DNA from 2 places in the Microbacterium sp. NPDC091676 genome. Region 1 is predicted to be linked to the other one. Evidence: predicted binding sites of a transcription regulator. Region 1 holds the regulator's gene; the other holds the start of a gene.
The links. The regulator HrcA, encoded in region 1, represses chaperone genes, less so after heat shock. The targets are predictions, from matches to a motif close to TTNGCACTCGNNNNNNNCGAGTGCNAA.

Region 1 (3,591 bases):
CCGTTCTCCGCCTACCTCCACATCCCGTTCTGCCGGGTGCGCTGCGGCTACTGCGACTTCAACACGTACACGTCCGGCGAGCTGCGCGGGGCGAAGCAGGAGGACTACGCGTCCACCCTCATCGGCGAGATCGCCCTGGCGCGCACGGTGCTGGACGAGGCCGGAGCGCTGCGCCCGATGGACACGGTGTTCTTCGGCGGCGGCACGCCCACCCTGCTCCCCGCGGGAGACCTCGCCCGGATGCTGGGAGCGGCCACCGCGGCGTTCCGGCTCGCGCCGGGCGCCGAGGTCACGGTCGAGGCCAATCCCGACACGGTGACGCCGGAGGTTGCGCGCATCCTCGCCGAGGCAGGGGTCACGAGGCTGTCCATCGGCATGCAGTCGGCCGTCCCGCACGTCCTCGCCGCGCTCGACCGAACGCACCGCCCGGACAATGTGCGCACCGCCGTCGCCGCCGCGAAGGAGGCGGGACTCGCCGTCAGCGTCGACCTCATCTACGGCGCACCGGGGGAGACCCTCGCCGACTGGGAGGCCTCGCTCGACGCCGCCCTGGCCCTGGAGTCCGACCACATCTCCGCATACGCCCTCATCATCGAGGACGGCACCAAGCTCGCCCGTCAGATCCGTCGCGGTGAGGTGCCGACCCCGGACGACGACCTCCAGGCCGACATGTACGAGCTGGCGGACGAGCGCCTCGCCGCCGCCGGGTTCGAGTGGTACGAGGTCAGCAACTGGGCTCGCAGCGAGGGGCAGCGGTCGCGCCACAACCTCGCGTACTGGCGGGGGAGCGACTGGTGGGGCTTCGGCCCCGGCGCCCACAGTCATGTCGCCGGGCTCCGGTGGTGGAACGTCAAGCACCCCGCCGCTTACGCGCAGCGTCTGGCGGCCTCGTCGTCGCCGGCGGCAGGGCGCGAACGGCCGGACCCGGAGGCGCAGACGCTCGAGCGCATCCTCCTCCTCAGTCGCATCCGCGAGGGGATCGCGGTGAGCGACGTCCCGGAGCAGAACAGGGAGCGTGTCGCTGGACTCATCGCCGACGGCCTGATCGATGCGGCGGCGGCCATTCGCGGGCGCGTCCAGCTCACGCTCCGCGGCCGTCTCCTCGCCGATGCCGTGGTGCGCGAGCTGACGGACTGAGCCGCGACGCCGGGCTGTCCGCCTTCGGAGATCTCCCGATCGCAGGAGGTAGGATTGGCACTCAGGGCGGCAGAGTGCCAGCATCCGGTCGGCGGGAAGGGGAACCCATGGTCACAGAGCGAGGGTTGCAGGTCCTCCGTGCGATCGTGCAGGACTACGTCGAGACGCACGAGCCGGTGGGCAGCCGTTCCATCGTCGACCGTCATTCCTTCGGCGTCTCGGCGGCGACCATCCGCAACGACATGGCGCAACTGGAGGATGAGGAGCTGATCACGGCTCCGCACACCTCATCCGGACGCGTGCCGACGGACAAGGGGTACCGGGTGTTCGTCAATCACCTCGCCCAGCTCCGCCCGCTCTCCACCGCGCAGCGTTCCGCCATCGAGTCCTTCCTCGCCGACCCGGCCGACCTCGACGATCTGATGGCGCGGACCGTCCGCGTGCTCACACAGCTCACCGGACAGGTCGCCCTGGCCCAGTACCCGTCGTTCGCGCGGGCTCACGTGACCCACGTGGAGCTCGTGACGCTCGCCCCCAACCGGCTCCTCACGGTCCTGGTGACCGACGCCGGCGGGGTGTCGCAGCGGATCACCGTGCTCCCGGACATGATCGACGAGGCGGATCTCGCGGTGCTTCGCGCGCGACTCTCCGCCCTCATCACCGGCCAGGCGATCGCGGCGGCCTCCGACCGGCTGCAGGCGCTCCTGGCCGCAGACGAGACGCCGCAGGACCGCGTGCTCCGCACGGTCGCCGCCGTCGTCGTGGACGAACTCGGCGGCTTCCGGCAGGAGCGGCTCGTGATGGCGGGCGCGGCGACTCTGGCGCGGCGCGAGCAGGACTTCCGCGGCAGCATCCACCCCCTCCTCGAGGCCATCGAGGAACAGGTGACGCTGCTGCGGCTGATGAGCGAGATGGTGCCCGACGAGCACGGCCTCGCGGCGAGCATCGGCACCGAGAACGCCTCCTTCGGGCTCGGCGAGGCGTCGATCGTCGCCAGCAACTACGCGGCGCCCTCGGGGACCGCGCGGGTCGGTGTCATGGGGCCCACCCGGATGGACTATCCGAGCAACCTCGCGGCGGCACGGGCGGTCGCCCGCTACCTGTCGCGGATGCTCGACGACGACGAGGCCGGCCGCTGAGGCGGCCCCCACGGAAACACACGCAGAAGGGCGATTGTGGCGGACCACTACGAGGTTCTCGGGGTGTCCCGGGACGCTTCCACCGATGAGATCAAGAAGGCGTATCGGCGCCTGGCACGGCAGCTCCACCCGGACGTGAATCCGGGCGAGGAGGCCGCAGAGAAGTTCAAGCTCGTCACGCACGCCTACGACGTGCTCAGCGACGAGGAGTCACGCCGCCGCTACGACATGGGCGGCGGCGACGGCGCGAACAACTTCGGCGGCTTCGGCGGCTTCGGCGACATCTTCGAGACGTTCTTCGGGGCGTCGCAGGGTGGCGGACGCGGTGCCCGCCCGCGGTCGAGGCGTGAGCGCGGGCAGGACGCGCTCGTCCGGGTCACCCTCGACCTCGGCGACGTCGTCTTCGGCGCGCACCGCGACATCGAGGTCGACACGGCCGTGCTCTGCGAGACCTGCCAGGGCTCCTGCTGCCAGGAGGGCACCTCGCCGGTCACCTGCGACATCTGCGGTGGCACCGGTCACGTGCAGCGTCAGGTGCGGAGCCTCCTCGGCAACGTCGTCACCTCCCAGCCGTGCGGCACGTGCGAGGGCTACGGGACGACCATCCCGTACCCCTGCGGCACCTGCGGCGGGCAGGGACGGGTCCGGTCGCGTCGCACGGTCTCCCTCGACATCCCGGCGGGCGTCGAGACCGGCCTGCGGCTGCAGCTCCCCGGTTCCGGCGAGGTCGGCCGCGCGGGCGGCCCGAACGGCGACCTCTACGTCGAGGTCACGGTCAACCCGCACCCCGCGTTCAGCCGTGACGGCGACGACCTGCTCGCCACGCTCGAGGTGTCCATGACCGATGCCATCCTCGGCACCGAGACCTCGATCGAAGGACTCGACGGGGAGGTCGACCTGGAGATCCGCGCGGGCGTGCAGTCCGGCGACGTGCTGACCATCAAGGGGCGGGGCATCACGCCGCTGCGCGGCACCCAGCGCGGCGACCTCCGCGTCGGCGTGCAGGTGGTCACCCCCACCAAGCTCGACTCCGCACAGCGCAAGCTCATCGAGGACTTCGCCAAGAAGAACAAGGCGCCGGGCCCGCAGCTCGCGCAGTTCCAGCAGGGCCTGTTCTCCAAGCTCCGCGACCGGTTCCGCACCCACTGATCGTGGCGCTGCACTTCCTCGTCGAATCCGCGGGTGACGCCGCGGTGGGCGGTCTCGTGTCGCTCACCGGGGCCGAGGCGAAGCATGCGGCCGTCGTCCGGCGGCTCCGCGTCGGTGAGGCCGTGACCGTCGGCGATGGCCGGGGCGTCTGGCTGACCGGCGTCGC
Region 2 (3,591 bases), 1.1 Mb from region 1:
CGTGACGGCGGTCATGCTCTTCTCCACCACGGACGAGCCGATGGTGAGCATCCAGCGCTGGGGAGGCAGCTCCACGCTCGTCGCCCAGTTCGGCGAGGCGGAGCGCGCGAGGGCGGAGGAGCTCGTCGGAGACGGCTACGATCTCAACCTCTCCGTCCTCGGATCCTTCCGCGAGCAGCCGGTCTGGCTCGGCGACCGCAGCACGGAGAGCGGGCCCTCCCAACGCTGCCTGATCGTCGACGCCGACGGCTCGCGCCAGTGCGCCACGATCGACGAAGCCGTGCAGTCCGGGCTCCGCGTGCAGCTGCTCGACGTCGACCAGGAAACCGGGGAGCTGCTGTCGGCATCCGTCATCGAGGTGGACTTCACCCGCTGGCAGACGCCCTACCTCACCGTGACCTCGGGCCCCGCCGTCGTCGATGCGGCGACGGGCGAGTCCTACCTCGTGACCACCGGCCCACCCGGGGATCCGATCCGCATCGACATCCCGGGTCGCGACCCGGAGGGCTGACGCGCTCTCAGTCCGCGGCGGGCACCCGGTCGGCGAGGATCGCGCGGCGCTGATCGCCGAACCGGGCGAGGATCAGGGTCGCCTCGGCGTCGCCGCGCAGGGTCAGCTTGCGCCGGAAGGCCGCCGGATCGACGTCCACCCCGCGCTTCTTGATCTCGATGCGGCCGATGCCGTGGGTCTTCAGGGCCGCGTTGATCGTCTTCGGTGTGATCGGCAGCGTCTCCCGGACGCGGAAGGACTGCACGAACGGGCTCGTCAGGGCGGCGTCCGAGGTCAGGTACGCGATGCGCGGATCGAGCATCCCCGCGTCGAGGCTGCGGGCGACGTCGCCGATGAGACGGGCCCGGATGACGGCCCCGTCCGGCTCGTGGAGGAAGGCCCCGAGCGCACGGACCGGAGCGTCCTCGGCATCCGCGGATCCGGTGAGCTCGTGCGAGCGCTCACCGCGGATGACGAGGGCGGAGCGCCGGACCCCTTCCCTCGCCAGCTCCCGCGACCACACCACGAGCTCGACGACGCTCCCGTCGGCGCTGACCCACTGCGTCTCCGCGTCCGTGGGCAGGGCGTCGCGGTCGTGGGCGGGGCCGAGCTTGATCCCGGTGGGGCGCTGCGCGGCGACGGCGAACGCCCAGTCGAGGGACGGCGAGTAGTCGTCGGCGGAGACGCGCCGGGTCTCGCTGTGCCCGGAGGTGCGGCGGGCGGGGTCCATCCAGATCGCCTGGCCGGGGACCGGTGCCCCGAGCGCCTCCTCCGCGGTGGCATGGCGCACCGTGGCGTCGTCCCCGAACGGGGCGAGGTTGTAGGCGGCGAGGGCCGCGGTCACCTCATCGGCATCCACGGCGTGCACCGCCAGTCCGGCACCGGCGAACGCGAGGGCGTCGCCGCCGATCCCGCAGCCGAGGTCCGCGACGCTCGTGAGGCCGGCCCGGCGGATCCGCTGGGCGTGACGGGCGGCCACCCCGAGGCGGGTGGCCTGCTCCAGGCCCGCGCGGGTGAAGAGCATCCGGGCGGCGAAGGGACCGAACTTCGCCGTGGCCTTGGCGCGCAGGTGCGCCTGGCCCACGACGGCGGAGACGAGGTCGGGGGAGTGGCCTGCGGCGCGCAGCCGGGAGACGGCTGCGGCCGCCTCGGCGGTGGAGGTGACCGGCCCGAGGGCGTCGAGCAGCTCGAGGCCGGCGGGGGTCAGCAGGGCGCGCAGCTCGGACATCTCCACCCTCCCAGCCTAGGACCCGCGTGCCACCCGGCCCGGGTTGGCACTCGCATTGCATGAGTGCCAGCCGACCGCCTACACTGGCATTAGCACTCTCGGGTTGAGAGTGCGAACGAGTCTTTCGTGTCAGCGTCAAGAAAGAAGAGGTAGACCGTGTCGGTTTCCATCAAGCCGCTCGAGGACCGCATCGTCATCAAGCAGGTCGAGGCCGAGCAGACCACCGCGAGTGGCCTGGTCATCCCCGACACCGCCAAGGAGAAGCCCCAGGAGGGCGAGGTCGTGGCGGTCGGCCCCGGCCGTATCGACGACAACGGCAACCGCGTTCCGCTCGACGTCGCCGTCGGCGACCGCGTGCTCTACAGCAAGTACGGCGGCACCGAGGTGAAGTTCGGCGCGGACGAGTTCCTCGTCCTGTCGGCTCGCGACGTCCTGGCGGTCGTCGTCCGCTGATCGCACACCCGTTCCCTCCGCTAGCCGGACGGGAACCCGGTTCCCAGAGGGCCCGGATGCTTCGGCATCCGGGCCCTCTTCGGCATCCGGAGCGGCGCGGCCCTGGTCCTCGCGGGCATAGGGTTGTGCGGTGACCCCCGAGACGACCCGCGCCACCCGGACGGCGGGCATCGCGTACGCCGGGAGCGCCTACCTGCTGTGGGGCGTCCTGCCGCTCTACTTCCTCCTGCTGCAGCCGACCGGTCCGTGGGAGGTCGTCGCCTGGCGGGTGCTGCTCTCCTTCGTCTTCTGTCTCCTGCTGCTCACGGTCACGAGGGGATGGCCCGCCTTCCTCGCGATCGTCCGGAGCCCGCGACTGCTGGGCTGGACGGCCCTGGCCGGCCTTCTCATCTATGTCAACTGGCAGGTGTTCGTCCTCGGCACGCTGAGCGGGAACGTGGTGGAGACGGCGCTCGGCTACTTCATCAACCCGATCACGACCGTGCTGCTCGGCGTCTTCGTGCTCAAGGAGCGCATCCGCCGGCTGCAATGGGTGGCCGTCGGGATCGCGGCCGCCGCGGTGGTCGTCATCGTCGTGGCGTACGGCGACGTCCCCTGGATCGCCCTGACGCTGACGGCCTCCTTCGGCCTGTACGGGCTCATCAAGAAGAAGATCGGCCCCGCCGTCGACGCGGTCAGCGGGCTGACGCTCGAGTCGTTCTGGCTGATCCCCATCGCGGTGGTGCAGCTCGTGATCGTGGCGACGACGCCCGTCGGCCTGACCATGGGGACCGCGGGCTGGTCGCATGCCGTGCTGCTCGCCTTCGCGGGGGTGGCCACCGCCGTCCCCCTGCTGCTGTTCGCGGCCGGGACGCGTCGCGTCGACCTCACGGTCATCGGCATGCTGCAGTTCCTCACCCCCGTCCTGCAGTTCCTGATCGGGGTCGTCGTGCTGCACGAGCCGATGCCGCCGGAGCGCTGGATCGGGTTCGTCCTGGTGTGGATCGCGATCGCGGTCTTCGTCGTCGATCTGCTCCTCGCCGCGCGGCGCGGCCGTCGGGACACCCCCGCCGCGGGGCTCTGATCCCGCCCGCCCACAGGCGGAAACAGCGGTCCTGGATCGTTAACGCACCGAGATACTTGCCCCTCCTGCGCGCGGGGCGCACGCCCTAGTGTTAGAGCACCCGACTGTGGTCACCATCCACGTTCGTTTACGCAAGGGAGCATCATGAACGCACTGAAGGGCTCGCGCAGCGCGAGGATCTTCGCCGGGATCGCGCTGGTCAGCGCCTCCGCCCTCATCATCGCGGGCTGCAGCAGCACGCCGAACGCGGAGCCGTCGGACGGGGGTGGCGACAAGCCCGCCGCCGACCTGACGCTCAAGCTCGGTTCGCTGCTGCCCGCCACCGGTACGCTCGCGTTCCTGGGCGCGCCGATGGAG

Region 2: a site for HrcA is predicted at 1,762-1,788, ahead of groES (co-chaperone GroES). Genes of this name have one in related genera too.

What each region holds. Positions count from the first base shown of each region.
Region 1 is NZ_JBIVTI010000001.1:277,870-281,460, forward strand. Features, by position in the region: gene hemW (radical SAM family heme chaperone HemW) at 1-1,137, shown strand, start outside; gene hrcA (heat-inducible transcriptional repressor HrcA) at 1,245-2,276, shown strand; gene dnaJ (molecular chaperone DnaJ) at 2,313-3,425, shown strand; gene ACIQID_RS01490 (16S rRNA (uracil(1498)-N(3))-methyltransferase) at 3,428-3,591, shown strand, end outside.
Region 2 is NZ_JBIVTI010000001.1:1,402,758-1,406,348, reverse strand. Features, by position in the region: gene ACIQID_RS06880 (hypothetical protein) at 1-511, shown strand, start outside; gene ACIQID_RS06875 (SAM-dependent methyltransferase) at 519-1,718, opposite strand; gene groES (co-chaperone GroES) at 1,875-2,171, shown strand; gene rarD (EamA family transporter RarD) at 2,302-3,234, shown strand; gene ACIQID_RS06860 (ABC transporter substrate-binding protein) at 3,379-3,591, shown strand, end outside.